DNA from 3 places in the Paenibacillus crassostreae genome. Region 2 is predicted to be linked to each of the others. Evidence: a T-box and tRNA genes for the amino acid it is inferred to sense, from the RefSeq annotation. Region 2 holds a T-box; the other regions hold tRNA genes.
The links. The T-box of region 2 lies ahead of leuS (leucine--tRNA ligase). A T-box ahead of a tRNA ligase gene usually reads a tRNA of that ligase, here a tRNA-Leu.
Positions count from the first base shown of each region.

Region 1: it has a tRNA-Leu gene. The T-box ahead of leuS (leucine--tRNA ligase) is inferred to sense a tRNA for this amino acid. The anticodon was not compared.
Region 3: it has a tRNA-Leu gene. The T-box ahead of leuS (leucine--tRNA ligase) is inferred to sense a tRNA for this amino acid. The anticodon was not compared.

Region 1 is NZ_CP017770.1:1,714,321-1,724,453, forward strand. Features, by position in the region: gene LPB68_RS08175 (hypothetical protein) at 1-72, opposite strand, end outside; gene LPB68_RS08180 (thiol-disulfide oxidoreductase DCC family protein) at 101-511, opposite strand; gene LPB68_RS08185 (hypothetical protein) at 590-868, opposite strand; tRNA gene LPB68_RS08190 (tRNA-Leu) at 1,097-1,177, opposite strand; gene LPB68_RS08195 (urease accessory protein UreF) at 1,467-2,105, shown strand; gene LPB68_RS08200 (helix-turn-helix domain-containing protein) at 2,183-2,545, opposite strand; gene LPB68_RS08205 (PAS domain-containing protein) at 2,744-3,358, shown strand; gene LPB68_RS08210 (MarR family winged helix-turn-helix transcriptional regulator) at 3,438-3,920, shown strand; gene LPB68_RS08215 (MFS transporter) at 3,935-5,119, shown strand; gene LPB68_RS08220 (H-type small acid-soluble spore protein) at 5,204-5,389, shown strand; tRNA gene LPB68_RS08225 (tRNA-Ser) at 5,636-5,727, opposite strand; tRNA gene LPB68_RS08230 (tRNA-Asn) at 5,735-5,810, opposite strand; gene LPB68_RS08235 (SprT family protein) at 5,861-6,331, opposite strand; gene LPB68_RS08240 (hydrolase/acyltransferase) at 6,504-6,854, shown strand; gene cmpA (cortex morphogenetic protein CmpA) at 6,933-7,064, shown strand; gene LPB68_RS08245 (Tex family protein) at 7,148-9,319, opposite strand; gene LPB68_RS08250 (alpha-galactosidase) at 9,561-10,133, opposite strand, start outside.
Region 2 is NZ_CP017770.1:1,152,275-1,162,407, reverse strand. Features, by position in the region: gene yqeK (bis(5'-nucleosyl)-tetraphosphatase (symmetrical) YqeK) at 1-249, shown strand, start outside; gene rsfS (ribosome silencing factor) at 246-602, shown strand; gene LPB68_RS05715 (CvfB family protein) at 599-1,507, shown strand; gene LPB68_RS05710 (class I SAM-dependent DNA methyltransferase) at 1,551-2,321, shown strand; gene LPB68_RS05705 (DUF3231 family protein) at 2,425-2,937, opposite strand; gene LPB68_RS05700 (asparagine synthase) at 3,131-3,289, opposite strand; T-box leader at 3,448-3,669, shown strand; gene leuS (leucine--tRNA ligase) at 3,758-6,193, shown strand; gene comER (late competence protein ComER) at 6,174-7,019, opposite strand; gene LPB68_RS23345 (ComEA family DNA-binding protein) at 7,198-7,734, shown strand; gene LPB68_RS05680 (deoxycytidylate deaminase) at 7,772-8,290, shown strand; gene LPB68_RS05675 (DNA internalization-related competence protein ComEC/Rec2) at 8,430-10,133, shown strand, end outside.
Region 3 is NZ_CP017770.1:1,009,850-1,019,982, forward strand. Features, by position in the region: gene LPB68_RS05035 (NucA/NucB deoxyribonuclease domain-containing protein) at 266-667, opposite strand; gene LPB68_RS23090 (hypothetical protein) at 997-1,143, opposite strand; gene LPB68_RS05040 (uracil-DNA glycosylase) at 1,216-1,884, opposite strand; gene LPB68_RS05045 (ABC transporter substrate-binding protein) at 2,107-2,892, shown strand; tRNA gene LPB68_RS05050 (tRNA-Leu) at 3,040-3,125, opposite strand; gene LPB68_RS05055 (spore coat protein) at 3,328-4,086, shown strand; gene LPB68_RS05060 (SulP family inorganic anion transporter) at 4,202-5,659, opposite strand; tRNA gene LPB68_RS05065 (tRNA-Ile) at 5,744-5,817, opposite strand; tRNA gene LPB68_RS05070 (tRNA-Met) at 5,861-5,934, opposite strand; gene LPB68_RS23095 (hypothetical protein) at 6,005-6,169, opposite strand; gene pyrE (orotate phosphoribosyltransferase) at 6,327-6,968, opposite strand; gene pyrF (orotidine-5'-phosphate decarboxylase) at 6,965-7,702, opposite strand; gene carB (carbamoyl-phosphate synthase large subunit) at 7,714-10,133, opposite strand, start outside.

The DNA.
Region 1 (10,133 bases), 560 kb from region 2:
ATTTTTCAACCGTTTTAGCACCAAGCTCGCTACAACAATACCTACAACGAGTACAATCAAGATATATTTCACAGCATTAACCTCCTCTACGAGTGCTAACCTATTCTAATAATCTCCCCTTAAGATCTGATGTCGGTAACATACATTGATCGGACTGGCCAAACCAACGATACCGATTTCTAGCTATATATTGATATACCGTATCTCTTATAAATCTAGGTAATAAAATAATACCATATGTAAGTGGCCATAAACCGCGTAAATGTCTAGCAATGCGTAAAGCAGCAGTGGATTGAGTGAAATAACGATCGCCTTCAATTAAGACAAATGTACTTATATGATCTAGTGGTAATCCTACATTACCAAGTAATCTCTGCCCCGTTTCAGACTGTAAGGAAGCAAAGTAAAATCTCCCTACAGGATCATGATGAACAATAAATTTGGTCGCACTTTGACATAAAAGACACTGCCCATCAATCAATACAATCGAAAATGGATCATCATTCTTCATCTCAAATATCCCCTTCCAGCATATATAGTGAAAAGAAGCGTAGGATTATTTCCCACGCTTCTTTTCTCTAACAAGTCTTTACTTAACAATAGCCTTTTCTAGCCACTCATTATCGATGACTTGTTGTTGCAAATTATCTCTGAAACTTTCCATACATCTGCAAATAAAATCTTTGCGGCATACAGGGCAAGGTGTTTTTTGAAGTCGTGTAATATTCGTCATTTTCCATTCAGGATAACGGTTATAGAACGTACGACATTCTGTTCCATCTGCCAAGTAGAAGATGAATTCATATAATCCATCTTTCTCATTATTACTAGCTTCTTCCACGTTCGAAATAATCGGTCTGTAAGACATAATTATCACCCATTATATTAAATTTGCTAACACAATCTTTATCCAGCTGTTCCAACAAGTACTTAGACATTCTAATGAATTTTCAACTTGATGTCAATTTATTATAGCACTTATCTCTCTCACTCCATAACATCATTAATAGATATACAACGTTCCTATCCTATATTTCTTCAAAAAAAACAGTAAAACAAGGATCATCCCTTAGTTTACTGCTTTTGGAATTCAAGATGCGGTCGGCGGGATTTGAACCCGCACACCCGAAGGCACTACCACCTCAAGGTAGCGTGTCTGCCGTTCCACCACGACCGCATAATACAGATAAAAATTTCTTACAGCAACAAAATACATTTTACACGTTTGCCCATTAAAAGTAAAGAAGAAATCATTTCAAATATCTTCCGAATTTATATAATGTAATATAACCTATCAATATAGGTTATAAATATTTACGTAATTACTTTTTATTGACAATAAACCATCCGTTTAGTATCATAATTTCATGGAATATTATCGAAAATACAAATATCATTCATTTCTTGTTAATTAACATAACACTAATTGAACTATTTTAACATTATATACCATGGAGGTGTCACGAATGGACAAAGGTAGGAAATTACTTGATTATGTACAGATGTTAGATTCATCCCTTTCCGTTGGCGGGTATACTCATACGTTAACCATGGAGGCCCAAGTTGCGCAAGGAAGCATTCAAAACTACCGTGACCTGGAATTATTCATGAGAGACCACCTCCAAAGTATGTTACTTAGAACCGATGGCTGGGCCATTAAAGAAATCTATGCCGCATCAGAAGGGAATGATTCGCAGAAAATCGCTTTAATCGATAGGGTGATTCAGAATCGAAAGAATAGCTATGAGAATACCTCTGAAGCTCATAAGAATGGAAGACGTCTATTGAAATTAGCCCGAGCTCTTTACCCTTGGTTCGATTTTGATGAACTTGAACAAACGCTTCATGATTACAATACCTTCGGTTGCCTAACAACGGTGCATGCTTGGATTAATCAACGACTAGAGATAGATTGTGACCAAGCAGTGCAATGTTACTTATTCTCCGCTGTATCCTCATGCATCCAAAGCGCTTCTGTTGTAATACAAATATCAAATGATGAAGAAAGTTATTTACTTCAGTCCCTGCTTGATTCATTTAGACAAGAATGGCTTTCAGTGAAGATCAATTCTTCTGAAGTTCTACAATATTCATCGATGGCGTAACTAGGTCTTATATTTTCAAGAAAAGGTACCTACCATTTCACATAATGGTAGGTACCTTTTCTATGGTATACAATCATTTATTGTTGGGAGTACCGGCTTCTTCTATAATTTGTAAATTCAATATATTCCTTTATACAAGTTCTTTCCTGTTCACTTAATTTCGGAACTATACGTTGCAACCATTGAACATCATCTACCACATATGCCCTATGCTCTTCCATGATCGTTTCATTATAAGGTTCTCTCCCCACAATGAGCCAATCCAAGCTAACATTGAAGTACTCACCAATTTCTATTAATTTATTTGTACTTGGTGTCGACTTCCCTCTTTTCCAATCTCCCAAATTACCAGTACTAATCCCTAATTCTTCACAAAATAATTTCTTAGTCATCCTCTTATCCTTAATAAGTAATTCAATACGCTCATAAATAGACTGCATCTTATGTCCACCTTCCTATGTTGTTAAAAAACAACCTATGTTTCTCAAATTCCAACAAAATAAATGACGTATGTAAGTGTTTTATATTGCAAAATGACGTAAAGACGCATATACTATTTGTTATATTACCCTGAATTATATCACATAATTAACATCTATTTGGAGGTATCCTATTCATGCTGCAAAGGAGATATAACAATGCCCGCTGTTCTTCCTAACGAAGTTCTACACGCATTACATCAGAGTATTATAGTCATTGACACTGATGGCTACATCATCGAAGCAAACCGAGCATGGGGAGAATTATCTGCGTCAATTAACATCCCTTCAGATTTTCAATGGCTTGGTGTTAACTTTTTGCAAATCTACGATGTTCTTTTACATACGTGTAATTATAACTGTACTATCGCCAATCAATTTTACTGTATTTTCAACGGGCAGCTACCATCATTTTTTCATGATTTCAGTATGAATATCAATCTTACAACCGAGTGGTTCATGTTAGAAGTATTCCCCCTAATTAAGAACAAAAAGTGTATTGATGGAGCCGTAATTTCTATCAGCAATATTACCCAAAGAAAACAAGTGGAATTTGACTTTCAAGAAGCGGTTCTACAAATACGAACATTGCGTGGACTTATCCCCATATGCGCTGTCTGTAAAAGAATTAAAGAAGATGATCTATGGAGTAGTATTGAAAGCTTCTTAGAGAAGCATACTTATGCAGAATTTACTCATGATATATGTCCAGAATGTATTCGACGTTTATACCCAAAATATTCATCTGTCTTGGATCACCCACCCGATCTATAACACATTCTTTCTATAACCACCCTTGGGGTTACCCAAATAATTCCATTACATTTGACATTAATAGTTGTTATGAATATAATTGTTACAACAACTATTTAATAAGGAAGTGTTTCTTCTGATCGAATTTTCTCCTCCTAATCAGTCCATCGGATATAAATATTCACCTATTTTCCGCCAAATCAGCACCTTGTTCGCCAATCAACTCAAACCGTTTGGTATAACCCCTGAACAATGGACCGTTCTATACCAAGTTCATCTTGATGAGGGTATTAACCAAAAGGAAATTGCAATTCGAACCAATAAAGATCAGCCCACGGTTACTCGCATCTTAGATGTATTGGATAAGAAGCAATTGATCATTAGACAAATAGACACCTTAGATCGAAGAGCATTTCTAATCTATGCAACTCCTTCCGCTCATACACTTATCAACGATACTCTACCACTTGAGCTAAGACTGAATGATACAGTGACCGCTGGGATTACAGATCAACAATTACATGACTTACAACAGATCATGCAACAAATCCAACATAATATTAATCAAGCACATCAAGAATAGGAGTTATTAACACAATGAATATCAACCATGAGAAACTTTGGACAAAAGAATTTGTCATGCTTACTGTTTGTAATTTACTACTATTTCTAAATTTACAAATGATATTATCACCCTTACCTGCATATGTTAAAGATCATTTCCATGCAAATGATTTCACAGTTAGTCTTTTTACAACCGTGTTTGCATTGTCAGCTATTGCTTCTCGCCTATTCTCTGCTAAGATCCTTGAGAAGGGTAAAAGAAACTTCATTCTCTTCACCGGACTCATCCTAATTACGCTCGCTACTCTCGGTTATTTATGGAGTGGAACATTAGCAACATTACTTCTTATGCGTGTTATTTTCGGTATCGGTTTCGGAATGGGAAGCACTACATTGCCAACAATGGCATCCGGTGTCATTCCAATTAGAAGATTAGGCGAAGGTATGGGGTATTTCAGTTTATCAACTAGCATTGCCTTATCTCTTGGACCAGTGATCGGAAGTACCTTATTAGGACAAAGCGGATTTCATACATTAGTGTATGCTACCCTAGCAACAGGATTATTGATTTTCCCATTGATCTATCCCCTCGCTAAAAAGGTCAAAATTCCAATCACGCCCCTGAAGGAACAATCAGCAACACCTCAAAAGGCAGGTTTCAACAAAAAGCTGATACTCCCGAGCATACTTAACATGCTCCTGTCCATCAGTTATGGGGGATTATTGAGCTTTCTAATATTATTTGGAAAAGAAGTCGATCTTGCAAATGCATCCATCTTCTTCTTGTTTAATGTTATTTCAGTTATTCTTATCCGTCCGATCTCCGGTAAACTTTATGATCGAAAAGGTCATGTAGTATTACTTATCCCTGCGGCATTATTTATAATAACTGGCCTTATTATCCTTTCCTACTCAACTTCTACCGTTTCTCTTGCTATATCAGCATTAATCTATGGAATAGGTTTCGGTACAGCACAGCCTACTCTTCAGACTTGGATGATTCAGTCAGTCACACCCCAGCAGCAAGGGCTAGCCAATAGTATGTATTTCAATTCACTTGATCTCGGAATAGCTTTTGGAGCTCTATTACTAGGGCAAATCGCTTCGTTCTCAAGTTATGCCTTGATGTACCGTTATTCATCTATATTCCTTGTCCTATTTATCATGCTATATGCCATCTATATGTTTAAACAGAAAAAACAAAATGTTACAAGTTAACAAGCAACATTATAATCCAATCTGCTGAATAAATTAATATCTGATTCACATACTACGTTTAGTTCGAAATGAAGGAGCGTAATGATGAACAAACAACGAGCAATTGAAATTTCCGAATCAGCAGTGATGGAGAATGTAACTTACCAAGGAACGCCCGTATTTATTCAGCATGTTAATGATGATGACACAGCGAGAATATATCCACTTCATAAATCAGAACAAGAAATGATTGTCCCCTTAGGAAGTTTGATGGAGAATAAATTTAATTAGGCAACTCAATCCCCAAAGTACAAGCGAAAGAATCAATAACAACGCCTATGCTCTAATAGTAGGCGTTGTTTTAGTGATCAAGTAGAAACGATTATGCCGTCCTTTTTCAAAGACGGCATCCGTTTCAGCGGAAATATAAGGATTAGAGTATCAAGTAAAACTTATACTTTCTTATATTTTAAAAAAAGGAACCCTGATGGGTTCCTTTGTCAATTCTTATAGGATAAGTATGGCTAATGAAAAATATGGCGGAGAGAGTGGGATTCGAACCCACGCACCGCTTACGCAGTCTAACCCCTTAGCAGAGGGTCCCCTTATAGCCACTTGGGTATCTCTCCAAAATAATGGCTCCCCGAACAGGACTCGAACCTGTGACAACTCGATTAACAGTCGAGTGCTCTACCAACTGAGCTATCAGGGAACAATAAACAAGACTTACAAACATTAATATACCACTCTGAATGACTTCAGTCAAGGTAAGATCATGGAAGATAACCGCAATGAACCACTGCATTTACCACATTGATAACGCTTCGGATCCACCTTTCGCTTACGAAGATACTCCATCCCACATCGGCTACAAGTTAGCTTGTAGCGATACGGTAGAGCCCGCTTCGCTTTCTCTCCAGGCAGTGACTGACAGTATCTACTCCCACCTACTTGCAGTAACAATTGCTTGAAATCTGGATCACGATGTCGGTACCCTTTCCCCCTTAGATGAAGATGGTAATGGCATAATTCATGTTTGATAATCTTTTCTACTTCCTCATTTCCAAAGTTATCAAGTTGATGTGGATTAATCTCTATGTTGTGTCCCTTAAGGAAATATCGCCCTCCTGTTGACTTTAGTCGTCTATTAAACAGTGCCTTATGGAGAAATGGCACTCCGAAACATCGAATTGAAATATCTTCAACCCATACCTGCAATTCTTCATTGCTCATCGTTTCTTTCATGATTCTCTTACGGTTCCTTCCCATCGGCTAGGCTTATAGTCATGACTCTATTTAAATGATTCTACTTGAATTTTAACTTCACCATAGGCTACACTGACAAGTATATACTTCGATCAGAAGAACTGGATTTGCTAATATATCTAAGGGAGCTCATCACACTATGGCACAAATGAGATACGTTATTTTACAAAGAGAACAAGAACTTCAATTTGTCGAAATGCCTACAGACTACGCTTATCAACTAAGTGCATTGAATCTGCGGCTCAACAAGGAAATTGATAAACTGACTGCGGATCATGTTCCTACATTACCATTAGCTGTTGCTGAATGCGATAATTTGGATCTTTTGCAAGAACAATATTCAGTACGTAATGGACTAGAATACATCAATGAATTGGAACAATCCTTCGCATCTATTGATGAGAAAAGCTATCCGCTCATATCACTCTTAACGGAGATTCGCGCTCTTCAAGCGCAACTAGAACAATGGTATGAGGAAGAAGCAGAATAGTTCATTTGTATACCGCACACTCTAGGCTACTCCTCCATATGCTAAGGTTAAGATGGAATGCATGAGGAGGAGATACCCTTGCCACAATGGCTGTGCAATCAATTAATGCGTGCTTTCAATAGAAAAGATCGTCGCCAGATCAGACTACTGAATGAAAGTTGGTTTCATTACCGTAACACTCCAACGAACAAAAGCAAGACATCCACATAAATACTACGTACTTCTAATTTATCTTTGTACTTAAAAGCTTCGCCGTCCTGAACAGGATAGCGAAGCTTTTGAGTATGATTAGATCATTGATCCTTCCGAGGGTTCTTCATCGTAAGTCCAACGCGTCCTTTTTTCTCATCAATATTCAGAACCCATACCGTCACATTATCACCAACAGAGACAACATCCATCGGATGTTTTACATAACCATTACTTAACTGCGAGATGTGAACTAACCCATCGTTCTTGATTCCGATATCCACAAAGGCACCGAAGTCAATGACATTCCGAACAGTTCCTTGCATCTCCATTCCCGGTGTCAAATCCTCCATCTTCAATACATCTGTTCGGAAGATAGGTAGGGGAAGTTCCTCACGCGGGTCACGTCCAGGTCGTTGTAAACTTTCTATAATGTCACGTAATGTAGGAACACCTACATCAAGTTTAGTCGCTAAATCCACTACATCCTGCTGTTCCAGTAGTTGACTGAGTTCTTGGGTTCCAAGCTTCTCTAGTTCAACATTTAATTCGCGGAACAACTGATCCACGACGGAATAGGACTCTGGATGAATGGGGGTCCGATCTAGAATATCCTTGCCCTCTGAAATTCGCATAAATCCGATACATTGCTCATACGTTTTTGCACCTAAACGGGGTACTTTTTGCAACTGTTTACGTGTAATGAATTTTCCATTCTCTTCGCGATACTTCACAATATTCTTTGCCGTAGTTGCATTCACGCCAGCAACATACGATAGTAACGAAGGAGAAGCAGTGTTCACATCTACTCCCACATGGTTAACAGCGGATTCAACAACGGCCTTGAGACTCTCTTCTAGATGCTTAGGACTAACATCATGTTGATATTGACCTACACCTATAGCCTTCGGATCGATCTTCACTAACTCGGCCAATGGATCCTGAATACGACGCGCAATGGAAACCGCACTTCGTTCAGCAACATCCAGATCCGGGAATTCCTCTTGTGCCAGCTTCGAAGCAGAATATACACTAGCACCCGCTTCATTAACAATCAGATATGCAAGATCCTTATCGTTCAGATCACTCATGACTTCAGCTACGAATTGCTCCGTCTCTCTTGAAGCTGTACCGTTCCCAATCACAATCAATTGAATCTCATACTTCGTAATCAACTCACGGAATTTCTCTGCTGCCTCCTTCTGTTTATTATGTGGTGGGGTAGGATAAGTAACAGCTACTTCGAGCAACTTTCCTGTATCATCCACCACAGCTAATTTACAGCCTGTTCGGAAGGCTGGGTCTACGCCTAATACACAACGCCCCTTCACGGGTGGTTGTAATAGTAAACTACGTAAGTTGCCGGAGAAGATCGATATCGCTTGATTCTCTCCTTTTTCAGTCAATTCCGTACGAATTTCCCGTTCTATCGAAGGTGCGATCAGCCGCTTATACGCATCTTCGATCACAGTTTCCAGTACATTTTTCACAATAGAGTCACCCTTGATAACTTGAGTACCCATATATTTGTGAATTGATTCCGCTGGAACATCAAGACTTACTTTAAGTATATTCTCTTTTTCCCCACGGTTAATCGCGAGAATACGGTGTGGAGGCATTTTCTTAGCAAGCTCTTTGTAACTATAATAGTTTTCGTATACCGACTCTTGCTCTGAATCTTTCGCTTCCGAGACCAATATTCCGTGGTCCATACTATATCGACGTACCCAAGCACGTATAACCGCTTCATCAGCTATATTCTCAGCAAGAATATCCATCGCTCCTTGGATCGCATCATCGGTCGTTTCTACACCCTTATCCGAATCTACATATTTCTCTGCTTCCTTAGCCAAATCTCCCTGCTTTGGTTGTTCCCATATCCAAATCGCCAATGGCTCCAAACCCTTTTCCTTCGCCATACTAGCTCTAGTTTTGCGTTTTTGACGATATGGACGATATAGATCCTCGACTTCCTGTAATTTACTAGCCTGTTCAATAGCAGCCATTAATTCAACAGTCAGTTTATCTTGTTCATGTATAATACGGATGACTTCCCGTTTGCGCTCTTCTAAGTTCCGTAGGTAGCCTACACGCTCTTCAATATCACGTAATTGATTCTCATCTAGCTCACCTGTCATTTCTTTACGGTAACGTGCTATGAACGGAATCGTATTCCCTTCATCTAATAGTCCCACTGTTGTGCGGACTTGTTTCAATGAAATATTTAATTCCTTAGCAGCTTGCTTTACGATCCGTTCTTGCTGTTCTGCTTTCATCGCTTCATCTTTTATCTCTACAACAACATCATGTTCTGACAATGGTATCCCTCTTTCTAAATACGGTATGTATCATATTATCACAAACTTTCACTCATATTTCCAGCAACTCAGACCAAAACAGTAATAATAAGAACTCATTTCTTGCTTTTGACAAATTCTTATATTTTCAAAAAAACATGTTCAGCTAATTAATAACTGAACATGTTCTCCACATAATAGGTGTTCAAAAATGAATGAGCTACACTCTTTCGAACCTAAACAATTCACTGTGATAATCTCCAGGCTCTGCTCCGACCGGAATACCTGCATACATCAGAGCATCCCCACCGAAGACTTCACTCCCCCTGACCAATCGATAATCAGCATGAAGATCCAAACCTTTCAATTTCAAGCGGTTCAGAGGAGCATTCGATTCTGACAGGACTCTAAAGTAGAATACAGCTACTTCACTTCCATCTGGAGAAACGAACATCCATGCGGTCTCATTACCCTCGAAAGGACTAAGCAGACGATGGAAATTTCCAAATTGGATCAAGCTACGTATTTCCTTATAGAGTGAGATTTGTTGTTTGACGATATCCTTCTCTTCGTCACTAAATTTCGTTAAGTCTAGTTCATAGCCGAAATTACCAGACATCGCCACATGACCACGCATCTCTAATGGTGTCGTACGCCCTACCTGATGGTTAGGGACAGCCGAAATGTGGGAACCCATAGAACTTATTGGATATACAAGACTTGTGCCATATTGAATTCTTAAGCGTGCTACAGCATCTGTATTATCACTTGTCCACGTCTGCGGCATATAATA
Region 2 (10,133 bases):
CATACCTCAGGACGTATAGGTATGACCTTATTGGATAAGGTGGTTTGTCTGGCTGATTATATTGAACCGGGAAGAGACTTTCCCGGAGTGAATAATATTAGAAAACTAGCCAACGATAGTTTAGAAGAAGGTTTACTGGCTGGTCTTGATTCTACGATCAGTTTGTTAGTGTCACGTCGGGAAATTATATTTCCCTTAACCGTATTAGCACGTAATGATTTGATTAAGCAATTGGAGGCGAATTCATGAATCAAAAATTTATTGAACCTAAAAAGTTGTTGGATTTGGTCGTATCAAGCGCCCAAGGTAAAAAGGCTATGAATGTTGTAGCACTGGATTTAAAAGGAATTTCATTGGTTGCAGACTATTTTGTCATTTGTCATGGTAATTCCGATGTACAGGTCCAAGCTATCGCTACCGATATTCGTAAAGAAGCGATGAGCGCAGGAACAACTATTCGAGGAATCGAAGGAATGGACAGCGCACGTTGGGTACTAATGGATCTAGGTGACGTAATCGTACACATTTTCCATCGTGATGAACGTGAATTCTATAACATTGAGAAACTATGGTCTGATGCTAAAGTCGTGGAGATCGTATGAGTTTAGTTGCGGGTACAGTTGTATCACTTGAAGTGGCCCGTGAAGTATCTCCATATGGCTTTTTTCTATATGGAGATGATTTCGATGTGTTACTCCATTACACGGAGATTGTAGGAGAAATAAAACCGGGAGATATCCTAGAGGTATTTATCTTTTTCGATACGCAGGATCGCTTAGCTGCTACGATGAAAAAACCTTATTTAACATTAGGGGGATTAGCAAAACTTGTTGTGGCTGATGTTAATCCACGATTAGGATGCTTCCTCGAAATGGGACTAGGGCGCCAGCTATTATTACCTATTCGAGAATTACCAGAGATTAAAGAACTGCATCCACTTGTGGGTGATTCCGTCTTTGTTACGATGGAGCACGATAAACAAGGTCGCTTATTGGCTAAGCTAGCAGGAGAGTATGAACTTGAACCACTAACCTTTGCAGCACCTTCCTCATGGATGAATCAATGGGTAACGGCAACTGTGTATAAACCACTCCAAATGGGTACATTCGTCATTGTTGATGGCGGAGTAATTGGCTTCGGGAGTATTGGCTTAATACATTCTACAGAGCGTAACCAGATGCTTCGACTTGGTGAAGAAGTGCAAGTTCGCGTAAGTCATATTCGAGAAGATGGACGAGTGAATCTTTCCATGGCTCCTTTAAAGGAAATTGGCAGAGATCTAGACGCTGATCGAATATTGGCTACACTTAAAGATCGTCCAGGTGGAGGAATGCCTTATTCCGATGCTACTCCACCAGACATCATTAAAGAGCGATTCGGCATTAGTAAATCAGCCTTCAAACGCGCAATAGGCAAATTGCTAAAGGAAGGTCTAATAACACAAAAAGAGAATTGGACATACCTAGTAAATCCAGAGTCGAATGTGAATGAGGATGAACCATCTTAATTTAAGTATTTGAATATTATTTCATGGGAAGGGTGGTGCTAATATGTCATCCTATCGGAAATTTGCATATGTCTACGATGAGTTAATGGAGGACATGCCATACCCTGACTGGATACGCTTTGCACGAACGGCTTGGGAGAAACATGGAATGCCTCATAGCGTTGTCGAATTAGGTTGTGGAACAGGGAGTATTACGATTCCTTTAGTTAATTCTGGTTTTGAAGTTACGGGTATTGATATCTCAGCAGATATGTTGTCTGTAGCCCGTGGTAAAATGGATGGAACGCCACGCGGTAATCGTCTATATCGTGAAGGTAGTATTCGTTGGGTACAACAGGATATGAAAGAATGGGAATTGCCAGAACCCGTGGATTCCGTTATTTCTTTCTGCGATTGCGTCAATTACCTAGTTGAGGAATCTGACGTTATATCCTTGTTCGCTCGAACTTACGAAGGATTAAAGCCTGGTGGAACATTTCTATTCGATGTGCACCATCCCAATACGCTAAAAGGTTATGATGACGAGCAACCTTTTGTGCTTGATGAACGGTCCGTTTCATATATCTGGACATGTGATCTAGATGTTGAACGATGCGAGATAGAGCACCATTTACGAATCTTTGTACGTGAAGAACAAGGTGGAGATCACTATCGTCGGTTTGAAGAAATTCATATTCAGCGGGCATATGATCCTGAATGGATGAGAGTTGAGTTAGCTAAAGCTGGATTTAGTGACATCAAGATTTACGCAGATTTTGAATGGAACGAAGCGGGAGATGGCGCGCAAAGACTGTTCTATGTGGCGATTAAATAGAAATAAATAAAGCAGTCCTTCTCTTGGAGATAGGGCTGTTTTTATTAATGTTAATATAAAAGAACCCTGCCTTATTGGCAGGGTCAGAGAGAAGGTATGAGTGTTATGCTTCGACAAGTTCAGGTTTTTTCAATTGAAGTGGTGGAGGTACGATCCAACCTTTTTCCTTATTTAAATTAAGGATACGGTTACCAAGTACAGTCATCTCAGAATGAAATTTGGCAAACATAGCCCCTATATTTTCATTAATACTCATCCCCATAGCTTGGCTCGCTGAGACTAGACCCAGAGAAGCACTAGAAGCGACCGATGCAGCAATTTCTAGATCTGAGAACCTTGCTCCAACTGGGATATCTTCGAGATTCACCTTCGGGCGTTCAGGAAGTACTGGAGGTGGAGCAATGCCATTCTCCATTAAGACATCATCGCATTGTTTCATTTCTTTCTTGGATTGATTGATGAAATCTTCAATGATCTTTTTGAGATCATGATCACCTGCATGATTCAAGAAAGCTTGATAGGACGAAATCGCCGCTTTTGTCATCAAAGAGCACTGCCAAACATAGAATATTTCGCCATAATGCAAAGGTTCATCTTTTCCTGTTAAAATGCCCATAGACACTCTCCTTAGTAGTCACATTATTATTTATAAAGCATTATTTATGTTGTCCAAGTGGCTGTGAGATATGTGGGAAGTGATTCTCCAATGTTTGCTTGTTATTATGATTTGCAAAAAAAGCTATAATAAACAAGCCTTGGATCCTTTGATCCAAGGCCTGTACTTTCTGTACTCTATGTCTTTCCATTCCTTAACGATGTTCTACAAGATCAATACTTCCCAGGATGATGTGGGCAAGTCCAAAGCCTAGTACACCATATGCAGCAAGCTTATACTTGCTACCAAGTAATGCAGCACCTGACGCAGACACAACGGTTCCAAGAACTGTAGGAATCATTCCTTCGCGCATTTGAACACTCCCTTAAGTGGTTTTGGAAAGACAAGAATTAGTATCTGTTTTCCCGGATGGATTTATTCATAAGTAGCAATATTAACGTCTGATTCACACGTAGAATCAATTGACTTACTTTCTTGGGTTAGGTATAATATGATTCATCAAAATGCATATGTTAAACGTTGATGAGGAGTACTAATTTCGAAATATCATCCAGAGAGCCGGTGGTTGCTGCAAGCCGGTTGATAGATTGAAACGAACTTGCCTCGGAGTCATGATATGAATATAAAATATCATCGTCTTACCCGCGTTAAGGGTTCAAAGTGAGTGGAAGACAAAGAATGTATTCCGCTAACTAGGGTGGTACCACGGGAATCTAACCTCTCGTCCCTAGCGATCAAACGCTAAGGATGAGAGGTTTTTTGATGAGGTAAAAGGTTTTGAAGAATGATTATACACGTTAATGAAGGAGGAATTTTAGTCATGAGTGAACAACAAGGGCAAGGCTATCAACCACAAGCGATTGAGCCGAAATGGCAACAATATTGGGAAGAACATCAAACTTTTAAAACAGGTGAGGATCCTACTAAACCTAAATTTTATGCGTTGGATATGTTTCCTTATCCATCTGGTGCTGGTCTTCACGTGGGTCATCCAGAGGGGTATACAGCTACAGACATCGTATCTCGCTATAAACGCAAGCGTGGTTATAATGTTCTACATCCCATGGGTTGGGATGCATTCGGTCTACCCGCAGAACAACATGCTTTAGATACGGGTGAACATCCAAGAGAAATTACAGTAAAGAATATTGATAATTTCCGTCGTCAGATTAAATCTTTAGGATTCTCATATGATTGGGATCGTGAGATCAGCACAACGGATCCGGATTATTATAAATGGACACAATGGATATTTATTCAGTTGTTTAATAAAGGACTCGCCTATGTAGCAGAAGTACCTGTCAATTGGTGCCCAGCGTTAGGAACAGTTTTAGCGAATGAAGAAGTGATTAATGGATTAAGTGAACGTGGCAACCATCCTGTCGTTCGTAAACCTATGAGACAATGGATGCTGAAGATTACTGAATATGCTGACCGTCTATTGGATGATTTAGAAGAGTTGGATTGGTCTGAGAGCATAAAGGATATGCAGCGCAACTGGATTGGTAAATCTAAAGGAGCAGAAGTGAGATTTGATATTCAAGGTCATGACGCTCATCTAGCTGTGTTTACAACAAGACCAGATACGCTATTCGGTGCAAGTTACTGTGTCCTAGCTCCAGAACATGAATTGGTCGAACGCATAACGACACCAGGGCAATTAGAAGCAGTTGAAGCTTATAAAACGCAGGCTTCACATAAGAGTGATCTAGAACGGACTGATCTGGCGAAGGATAAAACAGGTGTCTTTACTGGATCTTATGCAATAAATCCAGTCAATGGTGCGAAGATGCCGATCTGGATCGCAGATTATGTCCTTGCTGGATATGGAACAGGAGCTATCATGGCTGTTCCAGGGCATGATACACGTGACTGGGAATTTGCGAAGCAGTTCGGATTGGATATTATCGAAGTGGTCAAAGGTGGAAATGTAGAAGAGGAAGCATATAGTGGAGACGGAGAGCATGTGAACTCTGAATTGCTGAATGGTCTACACAATGCAGAAGCAATCGCAACAATGATTTCTTGGTTAGAAGACAATGGTAAAGGCGAAGGTAAAATCACATATCGCCTGCGTGATTGGTTGTTTAGCCGTCAAAGATATTGGGGAGAGCCTATTCCTATCTTGCATCTAGAAGATGGAACCATGAAGACTGTTCCGGTGGATCAATTACCACTTGTTCTACCAGATGTAGAACATATCAAGCCTTCAGGTACTGGAGAATCGCCATTAGCTAATGTGCTCGATTGGGTAGAAACAATAGACCCTGAGACCGGGATGAAAGCTCGCCGTGAGACGAATACAATGCCTCAATGGGCTGGAAGTTGCTGGTATTATCTACGTTTCATTGATCCGCATAACGATCAAGAGCTTTGTGCTAAGGATAAGCAACAACAATGGCTTCCGGTCGATCTTTATATTGGTGGAGCGGAACATGCAGTACTACACTTACTATATGCTCGATTCTGGCATAAAGTTTTGTATGATCTGGGCATAGTGGATACGAAAGAGCCTTTCCATAAGCTTGTGAACCAAGGAATGATTCTAGGTACGAATAATGAGAAAATGAGTAAATCTCGTGGTAATGTCGTGAATCCAGATGAAATCGTAGAAGGTTATGGCGCGGATACACTCCGTATATACGAAATGTTTATGGGACCACTTGAAGCGACTAAACCTTGGAGTATGAATGGTGTAGAAGGTAGCCATCGTTTCCTTGCACGAGTATGGCGTTTGTTCATAAATGACGAAGGTAACCTCAACGGTAAGATTGTTGACGGTGAAGGTAGTGATGAATTCAAAAAAATATGGCATAAAACGATCAAAAAAGTTACCGAAGATTTCGAAAACTTACGATTTAATACAGCGATCAGTCAATTAATGATTTTTGTTAATGAAGCGTACAAAACTGAACAATTACCGCGCTCAAGCGTAGAACAATTTGTGCAACTTCTATCCCCATTGGCACCGCACATTTCCGAAGAATTGTGGCAGCGCCTTGGGCATGTTGGTAGCATTTCATACGTAGAATGGCCAACATTTAATGAAGCTTGGACGGTGGATGCTGAGATTGAAATCGTTGTACAGGTAAATGGAAAGATTGTACAACGCGTGATGGTAGCAAAGGATATGGATCAAGAAGCGATGCAGAAGTACAGTTTATCACTTCCTAGTGTTGAGCAGTCTATTGCCGGTAAAGCCATTCGTAAAGTGATTGCTGTTCCAGGTAAATTAGTTAATATTGTGGTCGGTTGATCTTAGGTCCATCGAACAATTTATCTAACTCTTCTAGATCCTCATCATATTTTTGATGTGTTGTCGAAATCAAACGGTGAAAAACGCCATCTAAGCTATGGTTAAGTTGAGATAAAGCTTGTGCGGTTATTCCTCCAGGAACAGCTACCATTTCTTGAAGCTGAGGGGGGGTAACGCCTCCTTGGGTTAACAGTTTACCGGTACCCAGGAGCATCTCACTTGCAAGACAGGTAATCTCCTCGCGGGAACTGCCTGTCATCTCTACCGCAGCATCGATCCATTTGGTTAAGAAAAAACTAATAAAAGCAGGCCCGCAGCTGGAAAAATCAGAGTTAATGCGTGCCTGCGATTCTTTTATTTCCATAGGTTTGCTGATGTATGAGAGAAGATCATGTAGAATTTGCTTATCCTTCTCATCAAGACGGTTACCATACATAACTAATGAAGCACCACTACCGATCTTATGCGTAACACTTGGAATGATTTTTGCAATTTTGCAATCAAGACTATTTTCCAGATGAGATATTTGCACAGGGCTTGTAATAGATACGATTAGCTGATTGGGTCGAACATCGTTTTTGATTTCTTGAATTAATGAAGCGAATTGAAGTGGTTTAACACATACGAATATTACATCACTGCATCTTACAGTCTGAATATTGTTACGACATATGTTTAGACCTTCGTGACGCTCAGAGAGAACGAGAAGCTTTTTCAGAGTGCGATTACTTATGAAAAGTTGATGAGGTTGCAGAGCACGAAATTCAATGAAAGCTTCTAATAAGACGCTTCCCATACTGCCAGTACCTATTATTCCTACTTTCATTAAGACAATCCCTCCTTTCACCATATTGTTGTTTCATGACATATTCCTACTTCATAACATATGCGTTAGTACCTTTACCTCATGACGAATTAACAGATCAAATCAAGTGTTTTTAATCTTAATTCTTGTTGATTATGTAAGACGCTAATCCAAATTAAGTATGATGGAGGTGTTGTGAGTGAGACGAACGTACAAACTGCTATTTGTTTTGACAGCTTTTATAAGTAGTGGTTATATATTGTTATCTGGTATAGGTGATCGCGAGGTCATACAAGACTGGGAACCATTGAATGTTCACGTTGCACAAGCTTTAGATGATGATGACGAATTAATACAAAATACGAATAAAAGTAATGTTAGCGAATCCAAATCAACCCCGGAGCAACAAATAGTAGTAGAACAACAATCAGAAACTGAATCCAAGGTGACAAATCTTTCTGAGTCAGAACCTATGTCAGAACCTATGTCAGAATCCGCATCAGAGGCCGTATCAAAGTCCGTATTAGCGGATGTTCCGGATAGCAATAAAATAAATATCAACACAGCGGGTGTGGCAGAATTGATGTCTCTTCCAGGTATTGGGGAGAAAAAGGCACAGGCAATTATAGATTATCGTAATGACAAAGGACCCTTCCGACAAATATCTGACTTGGATCAAGTCAAAGGAATCGGAGTGAAAATGTTGGAGAAAATAGCTTCAAATGTTGAATTGTAGGATAATAATAACTACAAACAATTAAAGAGGAGAGAAGATCATGATAGATACACGAAAAGATTGGGATACGTACTTCATGGATATTGCTTATATGGTATCTACTCGCTCTCGTTGTGGACGTCGACATGTTGGTGCTGTACTTGTGCAAGGAAAGAAATTATTAGGGACAGCTTACAATGGTGCACCAATGGGGATGCCTGATTGTTCAGAGGCAGGTTGTATGATTTCAGAGGAAGTGTCCCTTGTTCAAGTGGATGGGGAAGAAAAGATGGTAAAGAAGCAACGTTGTATACGTACCATCCATGCTGAACAGAACCTATTACTATTCACTGACCGTATAGATCGAGAAGGAAGTACGGTTTATGTAACGGATGAACCATGTTGGACATGCGCGAATATGTTAGCGAATAGTGGGGTTGTTGAGATTGTATTTCACCGTTCATACCCAAAAGATACGGATAAGGTCACTTCGATGCTCAATAGTAAAGAGATCATATTCCGCCAATTGCAATTATACGAACCACCTAATGAAACATTAACAAGTGTATCGAACTAAATAATTTGATGGAGAAAGAATCTCCTTTGCGACTGTTTGTTAACGCAAAGGAGATTCTTTTTTTTGTTTGTTTGCTAAGATGGCTATGTTAAATTTTTGGACGAGAAAGAGCGTGATATGAATGCAAGGGAGACCTCTATTGCTATTTGCAATATGTTGGATCGTAGGAAGTTCAACAGCCTGTTTATATACAGGACATAGATTAGGGTGGATAGGGGTTGGGCTGACGCTTATATTGTTATCTGCTATGGTGCTGTTTCAAGAAAGATGGAGAACCATAGTCATGATCTGGAGTACACTCATCTTATCCGCTGGTTATTGGGAGTGGCATGATTATTCCAATGTCACTACATTACCCGAAGTTATGCAACAGGAGGTATCTGCACTTGCTGGCATAGTTGTCCAAGCTGAAGGTAGAGTGACAACGGCAGTAGAAGTGGACGGGGATCGAGTAAACATGAATATAGATTTGTCTGAAGTTAATTCATCCGTCATATCTGAAAAGGTACTTGTTCAAGTGAAACTCTTAACAGAAGAAGAGCAGCAGGAAGCTATGAGGTGGCAACGTGGAGATCTTGTTAAGATGACTGCTACGCTTGAGATTCCTGCTATTTCTCGTAATTTTGATGGTTTTGATTATCGTAATTATTTGCGTACAAGGGAAATTCACTGGATTCTTAAGGTGAACGGATTGGATAATGTTGAACTTATTCCACCGTCTTCATGGAGTTTGTTATCACTATTTCGCTTAAATGATGTATTGCGAGAGAAGATAGGAACTAAGATTGAAGCGTTATTTCAAGAGCCACATGCAGGGTACATGAAAGGTCTAATTATCGGAATGCAAGATGATGTAGATCCGACAACATATAGCCAATTCTCGCAGTTGGGATTAACCCATATTCTAGCGGTCTCGGGCACACATGTTGCTGTTTATGTAGCCTGTCTATTGATTCTATTATCGTTATTCAGACTGACCCGTGAAACAAAACTAACGATCGTTATTCTACTAGTTCCATGTTATGTACTACTAACTGGGTTCAGTCCCTCTGTTGTTCGCTCTGGTATTATGAGTATGATTGCTTTATATGCCGCAAGACAAGGTTTATTGAAGGATGGACTTCACATTATCAGTGCAGCTGCGTTATTCATGTTGTTATGGAATCCATATTTATTAGTAAATGTGAGTTTCCAACTTTCTTTTATCGTAACTTTAGGACTCATGGTGTATGTTCCACTCATCATGCCAATGCTTTCTAAACTCCCGCGTAAATTTGCGCCTGTATTAGGTGTGACCGTTATTGCTCAATTTGTCTCTTTTCCTTTGACCATATATTATTTCAATCAATTCTCTTTATTATCAGTTGTTGCAAATTTACTACTTGTCCCACTGATTTCTTTTGTAGTCCTGCCGCTAGGAATGGTGTCGTTGGTGCTAGGAATTTTGTGGATGCCATTGGGCAAAGGGCTGGCTTGGGTTGCTCAATGCCTGGATAATGTCACCTTTACCTTCGTAGAATGGATGAATTTACACCAAGCATTTATTACGATATGGCCATCGCCATCTATATTGTGGATTTGTTGTTATTATATATTATTATATGTACTACTTAGGCTCATTAAAATATGGATTGAATACGTTCAGCCGCATCCTATCTACATAGAGGATACCATTCCACTTGACGATGTACTGGTTCCACATCAACAACTAATAAATTCACGATCGAGAAAATTAACATGGAGACAATATATCGTCGCACCACTTGTATTTACATTCGTAATTTTATTATATTTAGGTTATCAATCAGAGTCTTTGAATGGAGCGGGACTCGTATCCTTTGTA
Region 3 (10,133 bases), 140 kb from region 2:
GGAGGTCATCGGAAGAAACAGGAAGAATGTGCCGATATCTTGACAGGGTAGGGGTCAATGGTTCGAATCCATTACAGATCATCACTTTAAAACGCTAAAACTCCTTATATCATAAGGAGTTTTTCTTTTTGTCGGTTATCGGAGAAGTTGAAAAAAATCGAAGAAAATTGAAATTGGGGACGGATTGGGGACGGGATTTTCCTTGAGATTGCTTACAATAGAATTGACCATCTGAAATATTGATAATAAAAAGAAAAACTAGACGTTAATCTGTCGTTAAATCGCGGTTTATCTTATCAGGAAAAATAAATTCCACGCGACTTCCATCTGGATAATTCTCAAGCTGATTACCAACCCAGCTTCCCGCCCCTCGATTGTCACTCGGCGTTATGTATGCAATATCAGCACCTGCTCCGCCTTCCTTACACATGGCCATTGGCCACTCATCCCGGTCATAACCTTTCTTAGTAGGGATACCCTTCAACGATTCGTCACGATTATCTTCCGCTCCTGCCCGATCAATGGTACAGATCGCAGAATATCCAGCTTCAATAGCTTCCTGTATGTGGGCTGCCGTTTTGGGATAACGATCAACTGGAAACTCTATGTAATAATCAGCTTCCGTTTCAACTACAATAACATCTTTAGCCTTAGGTATCTCAATGATATCGAAATAATATAATCCTACTAAAACTACTAATACAAGAAATAGACGCGATAATGAACGTTTTAACTTCCTCAATCTGTGAACTCCTCTCATGTAAAAAAGCCTCTGTGTAATTTATTAATATATCATATTTCTAGTTTTGTTTCCATGCATGTGCCTTGCCTATTTCTTATTTCTATGTCTTTTGTTATGTTGATCAGCTCAAATCCCAGCTATAATAAAATTACATCATGCAGTTTGTTGGAGGAGTTATAAAACTCTATTAACATCAAAACAACCTTCAACCCACTACTAAAAGTGGAATTGAAGGTTGTTTCTCATACTCATTCCTAATCTTGACTCTTCTCATACGCAATCAATGTCACTTCTTTACCCGTTAGATCGTATAGGCGTGCTTCCGCTTCTTGGATCGCCTTCAACGTCTGATCATCCCCGTTTAATGGTGCAATTTGATACTGATCACTTTGAATATTCATATTTTCCCCTGCCTCACTAATCATTTTCTCCTAGGTTTCCCAAGTTGATTTCGACTATTCATTTTCACTCTATTATCTTTTAGGGATACGCCAGTTAATCGGCAATACTCCAACAGATTCTAGAAATGCATTACTCTGCGAGAAAGGTTTACTTCCGAAAAATCCACGATAGGCAGCCAACGGACTCGGATGACTTGATTTTATCACCTTATGTTTACTCATATCGATCAGCGACGTTTTCTTCTGCGCATGACTTCCCCATAGAATAAACACCACGGGTTGCACACGTTCATTTAATTTCTGAATAATAGCATCCGTAAAGTTCTCCCACCCCATGCCCTGGTGAGAAGCTGGTTGCCCCTCCTGCACGGTGAGTACGGTATTTAACAAAAGAACCCCTTCATTCGCCCAATCCTCAAGAGAACCATGATTAGGAGGCCCCACCTGCAAATCTGTCGCTAATTCTTTATGAATATTTCTCAGAGAAGGTGGAATAGGTACTCCGTGCATAACCGAGAAACTTAGTCCATGAGCTTGTCCAACACCATGGTAAGGGTCTTGACCTAATATTACAGCTTTCGTCGTGTGATATGACGTCAGTTTAAGCGCTTGAAACAGATAATCTCTGGGAGGAAGTATTGTATGATGTTCATATTGATCACTTATTTTTTGCTGTAATTCAATGAAATAAGTCTTTCTTATTTCGTCTTGCAATTGTGTATCCCAATCATTACCAAACAATCTAAATATCCCCTTTCACATTCTTCTTCATTACTAAAAAACAAGCCAACTCCTGCATTTAATCAATCTAAACTCTACGCACCTGACAAAGGATCGTCAATAGTTTAAAAAACTGCTATATTGTAATTGATAATGATTATCAAATACGAAAGAGTGATAGAGATGATGCATACCCTGCTTTCCAGCGGTTCCTTCCCGCATCCCCATAGCTTCCATATTCCCATGAATGAAATCCCAGTTGAGCCAAAACGCATCGTTGCCGAGGAATACCTAGGAAGCCTGATTGCTCTGGATGCTATTCCTGTAGGTGCTCCCGGACTGACTTTGGAGAATATGTACTTCAAAGAAGCGCTTACTAGCGTAACCGATACCGGAACCTATGGGCAAATGTCGCCCGAGAATATCATCGCACTTGAGCCCGATCTTATTATTTCCGGCATGGCCGACAGCTACGATACCTTAAGCCGAATTGCCCCTACCATCATCGTGCCTTACGGAAATTTAAAAGATGCACATGAAGAGTTAACCTATTTCGGAGAACTACTGGGCAAAGAACAGGAAGCCAAGGACTGGCTGGTTCAATACGACGAACGTATTGCTGCAGCCAAGGCCAAGGTGGAAGCATCCATCCCTGCTGATGCCACTTTCAGCATCCTTGAACGTGCCGACAAGTCCATTCGGGCCTATGGAGACAACTTTGGACGCGGAGGACAACCTGTCTATCAGGCGTTTGGATTCAAGCCTCCCGCTGATGTTGCAGAGGAAATCATGGACAAACAGTGGGCGGAAATTTCAAACGAGGTGCTTCATGAATATGCCGGGGATTACCTCATCGTGACCGACAACGTCCTAACCCTGCAGGACTACAAGGATGATCCGATCTGGGGCAGCCTGCCCGCGGTCAAAAACAATCATATTTATGTTTGGAAAGAAGAAAGATCCTGGTATTATGATCCAATTGCTGTTCTTTCCCAAACGGAGGAACTCGCAGCTTGGCTCACTGCCTGACAATAATTATCATAAGCGGGTTAATCGTCTGTAATTGACGATGTAGCCCATTTTTAACCAATGAAAAAAGGAGAGAACTCGTTAAGAGTCCTCTCCTCTGCTGTTTCAAACACAAGGATTTTCGAAAAAAACCTTATCAATCAAGGATGCCGAGGACGGGGGTCGAACCCGTACGGTACTCACGTACCGCAGGATTTTAAGTCCTGTGCGTCTGCCTGTTCCGCCACCCCGGCATATATATTCGAATGTCTAACTTTTTTTAAAAGTAACGTTCGAATTCAACTTTTTTATTATACGTTATATTATTGTTAATTTCAACTTTTTTCTCAGAAAAATTTATACAGCATCAAGATCATCCATAAATCATCATACATCACACCTTCATACCTCCCATCATACATTATGGATAATCACCTATGTAAAGGAGCAGATTTAATGATCGAACAGAAATATAATGCCCCTCGTTTCAGCTCAATTCTCGAAGAACAATCCTTACGACAAGAACTTATTCTTGATCACACCATTGCAGATGTTACTGGAGATCGTCTTCGCGATCAAATATGGTTAACAGGCATGAAGAAAGAACCCGAAAGTCCACATATAACTAATATTGCTATTATCATTCAAGATGCTGCTACTTCACAAACGTATCGAATACAACCGAAAGAGAACTCGGGATATAATCCCCGCTTATTCGTAGGCGATTTTACAGGAGATGGCGTCTCAGATATCCTAGTAACGATAGATAGTGGTGGATCAGGAGCAACGACATATGACTATTTATACACTTTCGTTCAAGGAAAACCTCAACTTCTATTCAGCTCTGATGCATATAACGAGTATTGGAAGTATACTGTATCCTTTCTAGATGGATATCGTCTCCGAATAATCAATAGCAACACATCACGAGTATATACGTTAGACATCACCTCTCGAGGTAAAGAATACTTGGATGAAATCTATAATACTGATGGAACGTTAAAGTCGCCCATTGAAGGCTGGGTAGACCCGCTCAGTGGCTTATATCCAGTTGACTTCGACGGTAACGGGGTATATGAGTTACTGGCATTCCAAGGTGTAAGCGGACGATATCATGCCGACAGCTTTGGTTATATACAGAATGCTCTGAAATGGCAAAAGAACGGCTGGATATTACAAAATCAATGGTTAGCGATCTACGGGGCACCTGAATAGATTCAAGCAAGTAGAAACGGATATAACGTCCTTTTCAAGGACGAAATCCGTATCTGCGGAAATATAAGAAAAAAGAAGAGGAACTTGTTAACCAAGTTCCTCTTCTTTGCTCGTATCAATGTCCACTCGGAACTGATAAGCCTATCTTATCTATGAGAATTCGACTTTCCTCATTCAGTCCCACTATTTTAACGTGTTTACCCATCTGCTCATATTTCGTTATCACTTTTACTATCGCTGTTACCGCGGATTGATCCCATATATGTGAACGACTGAAATTAATAATGATATGATCAGGATCTTCTATATAGTTGAATAGACTAACAAAGTCTGTCATCGTCCCAAAGAACATTTGACCTCTAACCTTATATTCCTTATGTCCATCCTGCCCGATTGATTGTTCCAGCGTAATCCTCCCTATTTTCCAAGCAAAAAATAAAGCACTTAGCAATACACCTGCAAAGACCCCATAAGATAAATTATTCGTCATTACAACGATGACTACTGTAACAATCATAACCAGTGCATCTGTTCGAGGTATGCGATTTAACTCCTTCAGTGAATCCCAATTAAAAGTACCAATACAGACCATGATCATCACCCCAACAAGTGCAGCCATTGGAATCTTGGTAACTACAGGACCTAGTACGATAATGAGGAATAACAGAAATACTCCTGCAACCAAAGTGGATAAGCGCTTACGCCCACCAGACTTCACATTAATAACTGATTGACCAATCATCGCACAGCCCGCCATACCACCGAAGAAGCCTGTAACGACATTGGCTATACCTTGTCCCTTAACTTCTCTGTTCTTATTACTGGATGTATCCGTCAATTCATCTAGAAGCGTCGCAGTTAGGAGTGACTCCAGAATACCCACAATAGCTAAAGAGATTGAATAAGGCAGGATAATAAGTAACGTATCCAGTGAAAAAAGAACCTGTGGGATATGAAGGAGGGGTAATGCGTTCGTAATAGCTCCCATATCTCCAACCGTACTAATATTTAGTCCCAAACTGATCGAAATAATAGAGACCACAATGATTGCAACTAACGCAGAGGGAACTGCTTTGGTGAAGAGAGGAAATATGTAGATAATGGCTAACGTTAAAGCTACCAATCCATACATGACCCAATTTTGTCCTTTAAAATGTGTCAGTTGAGCAATGAAGATCAGAATGGCTAGTGCATTCACGAATCCATTCATAACTGAATGTGGGATGAATTTGACCAAATGACCTATTTTCAATAAGCCTAGGACATATTGGATGATCCCCGTAAGGATTGTTGCTGCGAATAAATACTCAAGCCCGTGATCCTTAACCAAAGTTACCATCAGTAGTGCCATCGCACCGGTAGCTGCTGAGATCATACCTGGTCTTCCGCCTACAAAAGAAATCACAACAGCCATACAGAACGAGGCGTACAGTCCTACCATTGGGCTAACACCTGCAATGATAGAGAATGCGATCGCTTCTGGTATTAGTGCTAATGCAACTGTCATCCCAGATAACACATCTCTTCGTGTATTTCCAAACCAGGTTGAACTATTTAATTGTATTGTTGTCAAAGTCATAACCTCCACACAATGAATTACATTTCTCAAAAAAAAGACAAACAAAAAATCCTTACAATAGCAAGGATTTCTTAAAAGTGGGCCTTGAGGGACTCGAACCCCCGACCAATCGGTTATGAGCCGACCGCTCTAACCAACTGAGCTAAAGGCCCTTAATAATGTATAATCCCGTATGAACAATGGCAATTTATTTAATTGCGGGGGCAGGATTTGAACCTGCGGCCTTCGGGTTATGAGCCCGACGAGCTACCGTGCTGCTCCACCCCGCGTCAGTAAATTATTCAAACAGCGACAAGAATTAATATACAACATTAACACCACATATGTCAAGTTTTTTATTCAAAGAATGAAGCGAACACCAAATCTCCCTTTGCGTGAACGGAATATTTCTACAGAATTTGGTTCTTCATATCCATAAATCCAACCATCTTGTTCTAACCTTTGGGCAAGACAACTCGCTTGAAATTCACTCCGATATAACTTTGCGAAATAGATCCACTTCATTTCTTCTCTCCTCTTTCCCCTAAAGATTGAAAAATGATGTTGGAGATATTGTTACCTAGTTCATTCAGATCAATGCACTTCATCGGAACTTATCATAATAAAAAGGATACCAACCCAATGATTGGGTGATATCCTTTTCTGCAAACCATAATAATTACTATACACCGAAGGACGAGGGATCTTCTCTCCAAGCCTTCAACACCGTAATATCTCCTGCTTCAATCTTTCCTTGTTCAAGAGCAACTTCCATTAATGCTCCGTAGTTAGACAGACTCTGAAGTGGAATGCCAGCTTCTGCAAAAGCATCTACAGCTTGATCCAACTGGTAGCTAAAAATCGCTAGAACAGCCATTGGTTGGCCCCCTGCTTCCTTAACCGCTAATGCAGCTTTCAATGAACTACCTCCAGTGGAGATCAGATCCTCAATAACAACCACCTTCTGGTTAGGCTTGATATGCCCCTCGATCTGATTCTGTTTACCATGCCCTTTAGCCTTATCACGAATATAAGCCATTGGAAGATTTAGCTTCTGAGCTACCCAAGCAGCATGAGGGATACCCGCTGTTGCTGTTCCAGCAATAACTTCTGCTTCCGGATACTGCTCACGAATCACTGTTGCGAATGATTCTGCAATATAGTCACGAATCACTGGATATGACATCGTTAGGCGATTGTCACAATAGATCGGTGATTTGATACCAGAGGTCCATGTGAATGGTTGTTTGGGACTTAAAGCAACTGCTTCAATCTGTAGTAAATAACTTGCAATGGAACCAGGGATTTCCGCTACTTTACTCATGCTTCCATCATCTCCTTAATGATTTGTTCTGCTGCTTCACGGGGATTATTAGCCGCTGTAATAGGTCGTCCAACAACGATATAGTGACTTCCTTGCTGGATTGCTTCACCAGGTGTTAACACTCTTGATTGATCTCCTATTGCACTTCCTGCTGGACGAATGCCAGGGGTCACAGTAATAAATTCTTTACCACATGTTTTACTAATCAATGGTACTTCTTGGGCAGAAGCTACGACTCCATTCAATCCCGCTGAAGCTGTAAGTTTTGCATATTTAACAACAGCATCTTGTATAGTACCTTCTATACCAATCTGTTCATTTAGTACGGTTTGACTTGTGCTAGTCAATTGAGTAACAGCAATAATGATGGGCTTCGATAAAGTATCATCACTTACTAATGCTGCCGTCATTCCCTCATAAGCTGCCTGCAACATTTGTGTTCCACCAGCTGCATGAACATTGAACATATCCACACCAAGCCGGGTGATGCTCTCGGCACCACCCTTAACGGTGTTAGGAATATCATGCATTTTCAAATCCAAGAAAACAGAGTACCCTCTATCCTTTAATTCGCGTACAAAATCCGGGCCTGCAGCATAAAACAGCTGCATCCCGACCTTCATATAACATGGAATTCCTTGAAGTTGCTCTACTAAACCAAGTGCCTGAGTAGCATCTGGATAATCCAGTGCTACGATCAGACGACCAGCCATTTCCTTATATGCTTGATTCATTCGTATTCTCCTTATTGCCCAATAAATGATGGCATAGCTTGGGATGAGAAATTAATGGTATCTAGCATGATTAGTAATGCTCTAACAGTATCTAGAGAAGTCATACACACAATGCCATTCTCTACAGCTTCACGGCGAATTCGGAATCCATCACGTTGTGGTAGTTTACCCTTCGTAAGTGTATTAAAGACAAAGGATGCTTCTCCAGTACGGATTAGATCAAGAATGTTTGGTGTTCCTTCACTCAACTTATGAACGGTAGTTACATCAAGTCCAGCTGCATTTAGAGCGTCTGCTGTTCCACCTGTTGCATATATTTTGTAGCCTAATCTCTTGAACCCAGTCATCAATTCTACTGCTTCATCTTTATCTTTATCAGCTACAGTGACAATGATTGACCCAGTGGATGGTATCTTCATACCAGCTCCAATCAAGCCTTTGTATAATGCCTTCGCATATTGAAGATCACGACCCATAACTTCTCCTGTTGATTTCATCTCAGGCCCAAGCGTGGTATCAACTCTACGTAGTTTGGCGAATGAGAATACCGGTACCTTCACCGACACATATTTACTTTCAGGCCACAGACCTTCTTGATAGCCCAAATCTTTCAGCTTCTTACCAAGAATAGCTTGCATAGCTAGGTTAGCCATCGGAATTGTCGTTACCTTGCTCAAGAATGGAACGGTACGTGATGAACGTGGGTTCACTTCGATCACATATACTTCATCTTTGTAAATAACAAACTGTATGTTGACAAGTCCAATCGTCTTCAATTCTTTGGCTACTTTTATCGTGATGTTCACGATTTTCTCTTTCAGATGCTCTTCTAAATGTTGCGGTGGATAGACAGCAATCGAATCTCCTGAGTGAACCCCAGCGCGTTCGATATGCTCCATTATTCCTGGAATTAATACCGTCTCACCATCACAGATCGCATCAACTTCTACTTCTTTACCAAGCATATATCTATCAATAAGTACGGGATGTTCTGGATTAATCTTCACTGCATACTCCATGTAATTCAACAGTTCTTCATCAGAATATACAATTTCCATTGCACGTCCACCTAGTACATAAGAAGGACGAACTAATACAGGGTATCCAATCTTATCTGCAGTTGCAACGGCTTCATCGACAGAAATTACTGTTTTACCATTCGGTTGAGCTACATCCAGACGGGTAAGTAACGCTTCAAATTTCTTACGATCTTCGGCTTCATCAATGCTTGCTAGACTAGTACCCAAGATATTCACACCAGCGGCACTCAATGGTGCTGCTAAGTTAATTGCCGTCTGTCCTCCGAATTGTACAATTACACCAACTGGCTTCTCCTGCTCAATAACATTCATAACATCTTCGAAGAATAAAGGTTCAAAATATAGTCGATCCGATGTATTGAAGTCCGTGGATACCGTTTCAGGGTTATTGTTGATAATAACAGCCTCGTAGCCTGCCTTTTGAATAGCCCATACAGCATGCACAGTTGAATAGTCGAATTCAATCCCTTGCCCGATACGAATCGGTCCTGATCCTAAGACCAGAATTTTTTCCTTCGATGATTGAATAACTTCATTCTCGGTCTCATAAGTGGAGTAGTAATAAGGTGTGGACGCTTCGAATTCTGCCGCGCAAGTATCCACCATTTTGTACACTGGACGAAGGTTATGATTTAATCTAAAATCACGTACTTCTACTTCAGATGTATGATGTTTAGTTGACGTATTCTGTTTACGAATCTCAGCGATAGATTTGTCAGTAAATCCAAGTCTTTTCGCTTGATACAAAGTCTCATAAGTAAGTGTTTCTTCTTCTTGAATACGAGTCTCAAACTTAATGATCCCCTCAAGTTTGTCAAGGAACCACCAATCCACTTGTGTTAAATCTTGAATTTGTTGCAGTGTATAACCACGACGGAAAGCTTCGGCGATGAGGAAGATACGCTCGTCATCTGGTTTCTCAAGACGCTCATTCAGAACATCTTCAGTTAGTAACTCTGTTCCCTCTAGATTAAAGCGGTGAACACCGATCTCTAATGAACGAACAGCTTTATGAATGGACTCCTCGAAAGTACGGCCGATAGCCATAATTTCTCCAGTTGCCTTCATTTGTGTTCCTAACTTACGGTTCGCATGAACGAATTTATCGAAAGGCCAACGTGGAATTTTACTTACGATATAATCCAATGCAGGTTCAAAGCAAGCATATGTTTGTCCTGTTACAGGGTTAATAATTTCATCTAAGGTGTATCCCATCGCAATTTTTGCTGCCATTTTGGCAATAGGATACCCTGTCGCTTTGGAAGCCAGTGCAGATGAACGACTCACACGTGGGTTTACTTCAATGACATAATATTGAAAACTATGAGGATCTAATGCAAATTGTACGTTACATCCACCTTCAATATTCAGTGCACGAATAATTTTGAGTG